One region of the Roseateles sp. DAIF2 genome, then DNA from elsewhere that is predicted to be linked to it. Evidence: predicted binding sites of a transcription regulator. Region 1 holds the regulator's gene; the other holds the start of a gene.
What was found. The regulator LexA, encoded in region 1, represses DNA repair genes until DNA is damaged. The targets are predictions, from matches to a motif close to ACTGTATNNNNATACAGT.
Positions count from the first base shown of each region.

Region 2: the regulator LexA is predicted to act here: its motif matches at 3,390-3,407, upstream of recA (recombinase RecA).

Region 1 covers NZ_CP049919.1:2,913,279-2,919,012, forward strand. The annotation lists gene G8A07_RS13235 (O-succinylhomoserine sulfhydrylase) at 1-312, shown strand, start outside; gene gltX (glutamate--tRNA ligase) at 317-1,738, shown strand; tRNA gene G8A07_RS13245 (tRNA-Ala) at 1,851-1,926, shown strand; tRNA gene G8A07_RS13250 (tRNA-Glu) at 1,963-2,038, shown strand; tRNA gene G8A07_RS13255 (tRNA-Asp) at 2,150-2,226, shown strand; tRNA gene G8A07_RS13260 (tRNA-Ala) at 2,317-2,392, shown strand; tRNA gene G8A07_RS13265 (tRNA-Glu) at 2,429-2,504, shown strand; tRNA gene G8A07_RS13270 (tRNA-Asp) at 2,543-2,619, shown strand; gene G8A07_RS13275 (helix-hairpin-helix domain-containing protein) at 2,756-3,055, opposite strand; gene lexA (transcriptional repressor LexA) at 3,059-3,763, opposite strand; gene G8A07_RS13285 (asparaginase) at 3,857-4,801, shown strand; gene G8A07_RS13290 (organic hydroperoxide resistance protein) at 4,798-5,223, opposite strand; gene G8A07_RS13295 (MarR family winged helix-turn-helix transcriptional regulator) at 5,240-5,734, opposite strand, start outside.
Region 2 covers NZ_CP049919.1:5,700,412-5,706,145, forward strand. The annotation lists gene sucC (ADP-forming succinate--CoA ligase subunit beta) at 1-512, opposite strand, end outside; gene G8A07_RS26265 (DUF2889 domain-containing protein) at 537-1,130, opposite strand; gene G8A07_RS26270 (regulatory protein RecX) at 1,298-1,816, opposite strand; gene G8A07_RS26275 (nuclear transport factor 2 family protein) at 1,813-2,307, opposite strand; gene recA (recombinase RecA) at 2,313-3,350, opposite strand; gene G8A07_RS26285 (response regulator transcription factor) at 3,487-4,158, shown strand; gene G8A07_RS26290 (sensor histidine kinase) at 4,262-5,734, shown strand, end outside.

The DNA of each region.
Region 1 (5,734 bases):
GGGCAGGGCGGGGCGGTGCTGTCCTTCGACCTGCGCGGCCGCCATGGCGACGAAGGCCCGGAGGCGGCCCGCGCCGCGGCCTTCCACCTGATCGACAGCACCCGCGTGATCTCGATCGCCACCAATCTGGGCGACACCAAGTCCATCATCACCCATCCGGCCACCACCTCGCATGGTCGCCTGACCGAGGCGCAGCGCCAGGCCGCCGGTATCGGCCAGGGCCTGGTGCGCCTGGCGGTGGGCCTCGAGCATCCGGACGACATCACCGACGACCTGCTGCGTGGTCTGGCCACGCTGAACGACAAGAACTGAGCACATGAGCCAACAAGCAATCCGCACCCGCATCGCGCCGTCGCCGACCGGTTTCCTGCATCTGGGCACGGCCCGCACCGCGCTGTTTTCCTGGGCCTATGCCCGCCACCATGGCGGCCAGTTCGTGCTGCGCATCGAGGACACCGATGTGGCCCGCTCGACCCAGGATTCGGTCGAACAGATCCTGGCCGCGATGAAGTGGCTGGGCCTTGAGTACGACGAAGGTCCGGTCTATCAGATGCAGCGCCTGGAGCGCTACCAGGCCGTGATCGACCAGATGATCGCCGCCGGCACGGCCTACCGCTGCTACTGCACGCCCGAGGAGCTGGAGGCGATGAAGGCCGGCCAGGAGGCGCGCGGCGAGAAGCGCCGCTACGACGGCACCTGGCGCCCCGAGGCGGGCAAGGTGCTGCCGCCGGTGCCCGCGGGCATCAAGCCGGTCGTGCGCTTCAAGAACCCGGTCGACGGCGACGTCAGCTGGGAGGATCTGGTCAAGGGCACCATCACGATCAGCAATCGCGAGATCGACGACCTGATCATCCAGCGCCCGCCCGCGGCCGACGCGCCCGAGGGCACCCTGGGCGTGCCGACCTACAACTTTGCGGTGGTGGTCGACGACTGGGACATGGCGATCACCCAGGTCTTCCGCGGCGACGAGCACATCAACAACACGCCCTGGCAGATCAATATCTTCAAGGCCCTGGGCGCGCCGCTGCCGGCCTTCGGCCATCTGCCCATCATCCTGGGCGACGACGGCCTGAAGCTCTCCAAGCGCCGTGGCGCGGTCAGCGTCACCGCCTATGAAGAAGACGGCTATCTGCCCGAGGCGATGCTGAACTATCTGTCGCGCCTGGGCTGGAGCCATGGCGACGACGAGCTGTTCTCGCGCGAGCAACTGGTCAGCTGGTTCGACGGCACGCACCTGTCCAAGAGCCCGGCCCAATGGGACCCGGCCAAGCTGGAATGGGTCAATAGCCAGTACATCAAGCAGGCCGACGATGCGCGCCTGGCCGCGCTGGTCGAGGCGCAGCTGGCCAAGCGCGGCATCGCGGCACCGGCCGCGCGCCTGGTGGCCCCCTGCGCGCTGTTCAAGGATCGCTGCGCGACCACGGTGGTGCTGGCCGACTGGCTGAGCATGTATTTCGCGCCGGTGATGCCCGCGGCCGAAGACCTGACCACGCATGTCACCGACGCGGTGAAGCCCGCGCTGGCGGCGCTGGCCGACAAGTTCGCCGACCTCGAATGGAACAAGGCCGCGATCCAGGCCGCGATCAAGGAAACCATCGGCGCCTTCGGCCTGAAGATGCCGCAACTGGCGATCCCGGTGCGCGTGCTGGTGTGCGGTCGCGCGCAGACACCGTCGGTCGATGCGGTGCTGGAACTGTTCGACAAAGAAATTGTCATCAAACGCTTGCGCAGCGTCTGAAAATCGTTCTATAATCTTTTTCTCGCTTGAACAGCGCGACACACAAAGAATCGCAGCAGCCAGGAGAACCAAGCCGCAAGGCAAGGATTCAAAAAGCCGCTGTAGATCCTGAGGGGGTATAGCTCAGCTGGGAGAGCGCTTGCATGGCATGCAAGAGGTCAGCGGTTCGATCCCGCTTACCTCCACCAGATTTTCTGGTGGCGCGCAGTTCAAGAAGGCATATTGCCTCGTTCGTCTAGAGGCCTAGGACACCACCCTTTCACGGTGGCTACAGGGGTTCGAATCCCCTACGAGGTACCAATTCTTTTTGGATTGGAAAATACGTCGAAAGACGAACAAGTTTGATAAACTTGGTGATTGAAGCAGATTATTGATATATAATCTGAAAAGATTACGAATTTATTCCACTGCGGAGTGGTAGTTCAGTTGGTTAGAATACCGGCCTGTCACGCCGGGGGTCGCGGGTTCGAGCCCCGTCCACTCCGCCAAGGTTTGCAGATGCAAACGGCCATTAAGTTGGCCGTTTGTATTTAAAATGAGATATAATAGATACGCTTGAACGGCGCGTTACCCGATAAGGGGGTATAGCTCAGCTGGGAGAGCGCTTGCATGGCATGCAAGAGGTCAGCGGTTCGATCCCGCTTACCTCCACCAAAATTCTGGTGGCGCGCGGTTCAGGTAGATTTTATTGCCTCGTTCGTCTAGAGGCCTAGGACACCACCCTTTCACGGTGGCTACAGGGGTTCGAATCCCCTACGAGGTACCAGTTTGATGAATACGCTAGACGGTATTCATCGCCACTGCGGAGTGGTAGTTCAGTTGGTTAGAATACCGGCCTGTCACGCCGGGGGTCGCGGGTTCGAGCCCCGTCCACTCCGCCAAAATATTGAAGCCCCGAGTATGTAGATACTCGGGGCTTTTTCTTTGCTGGTTTGGATTCAATAGCCGAAGGCATGTGGAGATTCCTCGCGCCTTGCGATGCCCGGGTCCGGGTGTAAATATCGGCCGTGGCGTCGTTCAAACCTGCCCGTAAACCAGCTTGCGCTCCGCCGTGTAATGCCACCAGGGTTTGGCTGGCGCGCCGCGCATGAAATCGACCGCGGCCATCAGGGTGTCGAGCACACAGGGATCCTGGCGCTGCTCGGTGATCACGCACAGCTGCTGGTAGAGCACGAAGGCATCGCGGCCACGCAGCTGCTGCGGCGTTTGGATGCCTAGCAGGCGCAGGTCGGCCGCCATGGCCGGGCCGATGTTGGGAATCTGCTCGAGGCTCGCGCAGTCCTCACAATGCCGGGCCTTCGCGGCGGCTGCGGCCATCGCTCAGAAGCTCAGCGAGTTGCGGATCAGGCCGACCGCATGGCCCTCGATCGCGAAATCGTCCTGCGGCGTTACCTGGATGGGTTCGAAGTCGGCGTTCTCGGGCAGCAGGCTGATGCCGTCGCGACGTTTCTGGTAGCGCTTGACCGTGACCTCATCGCCGATGCGGGCCACGACGATCTGGCCGTTCTTGGCCTCGCTGGCCTTCTGCACCGCGAGCAGGTCGCCATCGATGATGCCGATGTCCTTCATGCTCATGCCCTTGACCTTCAGCAGGAAGTCCGGCCGGCGGGCGAACATGCCGGCCTCGACCGTGTAGCTCTGCTCGATATGTTCCTGCGCCAGGATCGGCGCGCCGGCGGCGACGCGGCCGATCAGCGGCAAGGTCAGCTGCGCCAGGCTGGCCAGGGGCAGGGCGAACTGCATCTGCTCCTCGCGCAGGCGGCGCTCCTGGCGTTCCTGGTTCAGCGCGCGCAATGTGTCAGACTTCAGCCGGATGCCGCGCGAGGTGCCGCCGACCAGTTCGATCACGCCCTTGCGGGCCAGGGCCTGCAGATGTTCCTCGGCCGCGTTGGCGGAGCGGAAACCCAGTTCGGCCGCGATCTCGGCCCGGGTGGGCGGGGCGCCGGTGGTTTCGATGGCTTCGCGCACGAGATCGAAGATCTGCTGCTGTCGGGCGGTGAGTTTGGGGCTGCTGTTATCGTCCACGAGGCACCTCGCTGGCGGTGTTGGTAAGGGCGGTTCTTTGCTTTCTTATCGTCTGAGTATATATCCAGTAACTGTTCATTTATCCAGGAATCAATGAGCTCCTCGAACAACAGCAATCTCGTGGTGATTCTGGGCACCGGCGGCACCATTGCCGGCCGGGCGGCGCAGGCCTCGGACAATGTCGGCTACAAGGCCGCCGAACTCGGCGTGCAGCAGCTGCTCGACGCGATCCCGGCCCTGGCCGGCCGGCCGCTGGAGGCCGAGCAGCTGGCCCAGCTCGACAGCAAGGACATGGATTTCGCCACCTGGCAGAAGCTGGCGCGGCGCGTGGCCGAGCATCTGGCGCGGCCGGAGGTCGCGGGCCTGGTGATCACCCACGGTACCGACACCCTGGAAGAGACCGCGTTCTTCCTGCAGCGGGTGCTGGCGCCGGCCAAGCCGGTGGTGCTGACCGCGGCGATGCGCCCGGCCACCGCGCTGCAGACCGACGGACCGCAGAACCTGCTGGATGCGGTGGCGGTCGCGGTGCATCCCGGCGCGCGCGGCGTGCTGACGGTGTTCGCTGGCGCGATCCATAGCGCAGAGCAGGTGCGCAAGGTGCACAGCTACAAGGTCGAGGCCTTCGCCTCCAGCGACGGCGCGCTGCTGGGGCTGGTGGAGGAGGGCGTGCTGCGCCTGCTGGGCGCCTGGCCTGCGGCGGGCGATGGACTGGGATTGGCGCGTATCGAGGCGCGCGCCGCCACGGCATGGCCGCGGGTGCAGATCCTCTTGAACCATGTGGGCGCCGATGGCGCCCTGGTGCGCGCGCTGCTGGCGCAGGGCGTGGACGGGCTGGTGGTGGCCGGCACCGGCAACGGCACCCTGAGCCACGCGCTGGAGGCGGCGCTGCGCGAAGCGCGCTCGGCCGGCGTGAAGGTGCTGCGCAGCACCCGCTGCGATGCCGGACCGGTGATGGAAAGCGCCGGCGCTCTCCCGAGCGCCGGCGCCTTGAGTCCGGTGAAGGCCCGCGTCCAGCTGCTGCTGGACTTGTTGGCTTAGACCAGGTTCAGCGTCACGTCGATATTGCCGCGGGTCGCGTTCGAGTAGGGGCAGACCTGGTGGGCGGCGTTCACCAGCTCCTGCGCGACGGCGCGGTCCACGCCCGGCACCGAGATGTTCAGCGTGGCCTGGATGCCGAAGCCGGCCGGGATCGGGCCAATGCCCACCTCGGCGGTGATGGACACCTCGGACGGCAGTGCGATCTTCTTGGCGCCGGCGACATGCTTGAGCGCGCCGATAAAGCAGGCCGAATAGCCGGCCGCGAACAGCTGCTCGGGATTGGTGCCCGGGCCGCCGGGGCCGCCCAGTTCCTTGGGCGTGGACAGGGTAACGTTCAGCGCGCCGTCCGAGCTGGACGAGCTGCCTTGGCGGCCGCCGGTGGAGGTGGCGGTGGCGGTGTAGAGGACTTTGTCGAGTGCCATGATGGGTTTCTTCCTTCTATCGGTCGGTGGTGGTGGGTGAGGGGGATGAAGGCTCGGCGCCGGCCAGCCGCTGGCGCAGCTCATGCAGGCGTCGGGTCAGGGAACTCAGTTCTTCCAGCGGGCAGGCGGCCGCGCAGGCCAGCCGGGGCGGGATGTCCTGCGCCTGCTGCCGCAGGTCGCGGCCGGCCGCGGTCAGCAGGATGTCGACCCGGCGCTCGTCCTCGGCGGCGCGCCGGCGCTCGATCAGGCCGGCGGCCTCGATGCGCTTGAGCAGCGGCGTCAGGGTGCCGGAGTCCAGCGACAGGCGTTGGCCCAGGGTGGAAACGCTGATGCCATCCTGCTCCCAAAGCACCAGCATCACCAGATACTGCGGATAGGTCAGGCCCAGCGGCTCCAGCATCGGCTTGTAGAGCTTGGTCATCGCCAGCGAACTCGAGTACAGCGCAAAGCACAGCTGCTGGTCCAGGCGCAGCCAGTCGACGTCGGCCGGGAGCGCCGGTTTGCTTGCGGG
Region 2 (5,734 bases), 2.8 Mb from region 1:
CCGCTCAGGCCGATGGCCGCGGCGATCTTCTTGCTCTGCTCGGTGGTCAGGCCCACCAGCGGGTCGATCATCTCGGTGATGATCTTCTCGGGGGTCGAATGCGCGACCTCTTCGATGTCCATACCGCCTTCGCTGGACGCGATGAAGGCGACCTTCTGCGTGCCGCGGTCGGTGACCAGCGAGACATACAGCTCATTCTTGATGTCGGCGCCGTCCTCGATGTAGAGGCGACGGACCTTCTGGCCTTCCGGGCCGGTCTGGTGCGTGACCAGCTGCATGCCCAGGATCTGCTCGGACAGCGCCTTCACGTCATCCATCGACTTGGCCAGCTTGACGCCGCCGCCCTTGCCACGGCCACCGGCGTGGATCTGCGCCTTGACCACCCAGACCGGGCCGCCCAGCTTCTGTGCGGCTTCGACCGCTTCTTGCACCGTGAACGCGGGAATGCCGCGCGGCACCGGCACGCCGAACTGGCGCAGGATTTCCTTGCCCTGGTACTCGTGAATCTTCATAGGGGTCTCGCTTAGAGGGAAAAGTCAGGAAGAGGTGGTGGAGGTCGCGGTCACCGCGCCGGCCATGGCCGGACGGAACCAACGGGGGTAATGCGCCTGCACGACGGCACCGTCGCTGCGCAGCGCATGACATTTGTCGATCTGGAACGGCGGCTGGCCGCTGCCGGCGTCGCCCTCGCGGGTGTCGATCACGATGCCGGCGAAGGCCTGGATCACCGCGGTCGGCAGCACCTGGCTCAGCTCGGTCAGGTGCGTGCAACCCTTGATGCCGGCCAGGCGTTCCTTGACGCCGGCGCGGAAGCCCTTCAGCAGGTTCAGCCCGGTCAGGCGCGCATAGGCGTCGCCATGTTCGGAGCAGCTGCCGGGATAGGGCATGCCGCGCGTCTCGGAACCGGCGGCCAGCACATTCAGCTGGCGGTCGACCACCAGGCACAGCAACATGTCGTGCAGCGGTTCGCCGGCACGGCGCAGTCCGGAGGCCAGCGGGATGTCGCGGGTCTTCAGGTCCTGCAGCGTGGCCTCGACGTCGAACAGCCCGTCGCCGCGCGCGAACACCTGCACATCGATGGCTCGACGGTGCAGCAGCTGGCGCTCGGAAGCGGGGGTGAGCAGGGACATGAAGGGTACAGACTGAGGCGCAAGCAGGCCCGCCAAACCCCGAAAACGGAGGGCGGGCAAGACTGCCAAAGACCGCCAATGTAGCATGCTGCGCTGCCGCAAGCCTGTCGCGGGGCTGTCAGCCCGCGACTTCCGGCCTGATTGTTCGCACCGAGGAACGGCCGGTTTCAGTCCGGCAGACCGCGCAGCACCCGGCGGATCACCTCGGCGGAGAAGCCGCGGCCGGCCAGGAAACGGGTCTGCTTGGCCCGCGCCGCCGCGTCTTCCGGGGGCGTGGCGCCGAATTTGCGCTGCCAGACCGCCTGCGCACGCTCCAACTCGCTGTCCTTCAACCGGGCCTGGGCCTCCTCGCCCAGGCTCAGGCCATGCTGGGCCAGCTCCTGCTTGATACGCAGATTGCCATAGCGCCCGGCGCGCGCATGTACGCGCGACTCAACGAAGCGCGTCTCGTCCAGATAACCCCGGGCCTGCAGCCAGACCAGCAGCTGCTCGACCTCGTCCGCCACATCGGCCGGTTCGGCCAACTCATCGAGCGGCTCGTCGGCGGGCGCCTCGGCCTGCCTGACGGCCTGGGCCGCCCGGGCCAGGCGCAGCAGCTTGCTGCGCAGCTCGGACAGGCTGTGCTCGCGCTGCGCCAGCAGCGCGATCGCGCGCATCTTCAGGGACAGGGGCTTGTGGAGGCTCATGGCGCCGCGGCATCCGGTGCCAGGCTCAGGTCCAGGCCCGGCCGCATGTCGGCGGGCAGGTCGCCCCGCCCCGGCAGGCCCTGGCGCCAGCTCGGTGGCGCCTGCACATCGGACCAGTATTCGTCGAGGCCGGCGATGCGCCCGCCCTCCAGCGTGAAGAAGCTGTTGGCGTAGAAGGACGCCTCGCCATGATCGACCCGCACCAGGCTGTGCACCCGTCCGGCGCTCAGCGCCCGCAGTTCCAGCAGGCGGATCGTCCAGCCCTCGGGGTAGACCGCGTTCACATGCACGACCGCGGCCGCGCCGATGAAGCGCTCGCGCGTGGCCCACCAGGTGCAGCAGGCCTCGGGCGCGAGCAGGGCCTGGGCCTCGGCCCAGCGGCGCGCCTGGTACAGCGCCCAGAAGCGCCGCACCAGGGCCGATTCGGCCAGATCGGCCATTTCGGCCGACGCGCTGCCATGGCCCTCACCGGCCGGCCACGGCGGGACCAAGCGCCTTACTCCGCGGCGCTCACGCCCAGCAGCGGCACGCCCAGCGATTCGCGGATCTTGTTCTCGATCTCGACCGCGATGTCGGGGTTCTCGCGCAGGAACTCGCGGGCGTTGTCCTTGCCCTGGCCGATCTTCTCGCCACCATAGGCATACCAGGCGCCGGCCTTGTCGACCACCTTGGCGACCACGCCCATGTCGATGATCTCGCCCTCGCGGCTGATGCCCTCGCCGTAGAGGATGTCGAACTCGGCGGTCTTGAACGGGGGCGAGACCTTGTTCTTGACGACCTTGACCTTGGTCTCGGAGCCGATCACCTCCTCGCCCTTCTTGATCGAGCCGATGCGGCGGATGTCCAGGCGCACCGAGGCGTAGAACTTCAGCGCATTGCCGCCGGTGGTGGTTTCGGGCGAGCCGAACATCACGCCGATCTTCATGCGGATCTGGTTGATGAAGACGACCGTGCAGTTGGTCTTCTTGATCGTGGCGGTCAGCTTGCGCAGGGCCTGGCTCATCAGGCGGGCCTGCAGGCCGGGCAGGGAGTCGCCCATCTCGCCTTCGAGTTCGGCCTTGGGCGTCAGCGCGGCCACCGAGTCGATGATGATCAGGTCCACCGAACCGGAGCGCACCAGCGCATCGACGATCTCCAGCGCCTGCTCGCCGGTGTCGGGCTGGCTGATCAGCAGGTCCTGCAGGTTGACGCCCAGCTTCTGCGCGTACTGCACGTCCAGCGCATGCTCGGCATCGATGAAGGCGCAGACACCCTGCAGCTTCTGCATCTGGGCGATCACCTGCAGGGTCAGGGTGGTCTTGCCGGAGGATTCCGGACCGTAGATCTCGACCACGCGGCCGCGCGGCAGGCCACCGACGCCCAGCGCGATGTCCAGGCCCAGCGAGCCGGTGGAGACGACCTGGATGTCCTCGATCACCTCGCCCTCGCCCAGGCGCATGATGGAGCCCTTGCCGAACTGCTTTTCGATCTGGGCAAGAGCGGCCTGCAGGGCCTTGGCTTTTTCGGTATTGGCGTTTTTGACGGGGGCATCCATGTTCGATCTCCTGTTTCGGCTGGGCGCATTATGGCGCAATCTGTATATTCGTACAGTAGTTTAGACAGGGGCTGCTGCCATTCAATGTCAGTAGTGCCAGCCTCCCTAGAATGCTCATAAAGACTGGGGACAAGCGATGCGCATCCTGATTGCGGAAGACGACCAAGTGCTGGCTGATGGCCTGTTGCGCGCGTTGCGCGCCTCCGGCTATGCGGTGGACCAGGTCGGCTCGGGCACCGAAGCCGATGCGGCGCTGGCCTCGCATGAGTTCGATCTGGTGATCCTGGACCTGGGCCTGCCCAAGCTGCATGGCCTGGAGGTGCTGCGCAAGCTGCGCGCGCGCGGCGCCTCGATGCCGGTGCTGATCCTGACCGCGGCCGACAGCGTCGAGCAGCGCGTCAAGGGCCTGGACCTGGGCGCCGACGACTACATGGCCAAGCCCTTCTCGCTGCAGGAGCTGGAGGCCCGCGTGCGCGCGCTGACCCGCCGCGGCCTGGGCACCGCCTCCTCGATCATCAAGCATGGCCCGCTGTCCTTCGACGCCACCGGGCGCGTCGCCTACATCAACGACCAGATGGTCGAGCTGTCGGCGCGCGAGCTCTCGCTGCTGGAGGTGCTGCTGCAGCGCGCCGGCCGCCTGGTCAGCAAGGACCAGCTGGTGGAGCGCCTGTGCGAATGGGGCGAAGAGGTCAGCAACAACGCGATCGAGGTCTACATCCACCGCCTGCGCAAGAAGATCGAGCAGGGGCCGATCCGCATCGCCACGGTGCGCGGCCTGGGCTATTGCCTGGAGAAGATCCCAGGATGAACGGGGCACCCCGCTGGCTGGGTACAGCCATCGCCCCTCCGGGAGGGTCGGGCCTTGCTTGGGGCGGCCCGGCGCTGCGGCCCGCCTGAGCCGGATGCGCTGAATGGCCGCCGACCGCGAGCAACGCTCCCTGTTCGGCGAGATCCTCGACTGGATGCTCGCCCCGCTGCTGGTGATCTGGCCGATCAGCGTCGCGCTGACCTGGCTGGTGGCCCAGGGCATCGCCGGCCGCCCCTATGACCGCGAGCTCGGCGAGATGGCGCGCAACCTCGGCCTGCAGGTCGCCGCGGCTGAAGCGCCGGAGGGGCGGCGCTCGCGCTACGCGCTCTCCCCCGAGGCCGCGGCCCTGCTGCGCGCCGACGAGACCGACACCGTCTACTACCAGGTGCTGGGCCTGCGCGGCGAGTTCCTCAGCGGCGACCGCAGCCTGCCGGTGCCCGAGGTGGAAACGCCGATCGTGCCCTGGGAGCTGCATTTCCGCGACGACGAGGTCGGCAGCGACAGCGTGCGCGTCGCCTACCTGTGGGTCGCGCCCGAGGGCATGGCCGGCGCCACCCAGACCATGCTGGTGCAGGTGGCCGAGACCCTGGGCAAGCGCGCGCGCCTGACCAACGAGATCATCAAGGGCGTGATCCTGCCGCAGTTCGTGATCCTGCCGCTGGCGGTGCTGCTGGTGTGGATGGCGCTGGCGCGCGGCATCGCGCCGCTGAACGACCTGCAGCGCCGCATCCGCTCGCGCGAGAGCTCGGACCTCAGCCCGATCGACGAGCGCCGCATCCCCGACGAGGTGGCGCCGCTGGTGCGCGCGATCAACGACCTGCTGGGCCGGCTCGACCAGTCGATCGGCGCGCAGAAGCATTTCCTGGCCGACGCCGCGCATCAGCTGAAGACGCCGCTGGCCGGGCTGCGCACCCAGGCCGAGTTCGCGCAGCGCGAGATCGACGAGGGCAAGAGTTCGCCGGCCGAGCTGAAGCGCTCGCTGCAGCAGATCGCGCTGTCCAGCCAGCGCGCCGCCCATATGGTGAACCAGCTGCTGGCGATGGCGCGCGCCGAGGACAAGGAGCATGCTGCGCGGCGCAGCGAGGTCAACCTGTCCGAGCTGGCGATGGAGACGGTGCGCGACTTCGTGCCGCGCGCGATGGACAAGCGCATCGACCTCGGCTTCGAGGGCCCCGACGCGAGCCAGAGCACCTTGCGCATCCACGGCCATCCGCTGCTGATCCGCGAGCTGATCCGCAACCTGGTCGACAACGCCCTGCTCTACACGCCGGCCGCGGGCACGGTGACGGTGCGCGTGGTCGAGGACCCGTTCGGCCAGGTGACCGTGCTGCAGGTGGAGGACTCCGGCCCGGGCATCGCGGAGAACGAGCGCGAGCAGGTGTTCCAGCCCTTCTACCGCGCCCTGGGCACCAATGTCGACGGCTCGGGCCTGGGCCTTGCCATCGTGCGCGAGATCGCCACCGCGCATGCGGCCGAGGTCGGCCTGGACGAGACCCGCAGCCTGCGCCCGGGCCAGCCGCATGAGGAGGGCCAGGGCCCCGGCGCGCGGTTCACGGTGCGTTTCACCGCCCGACCC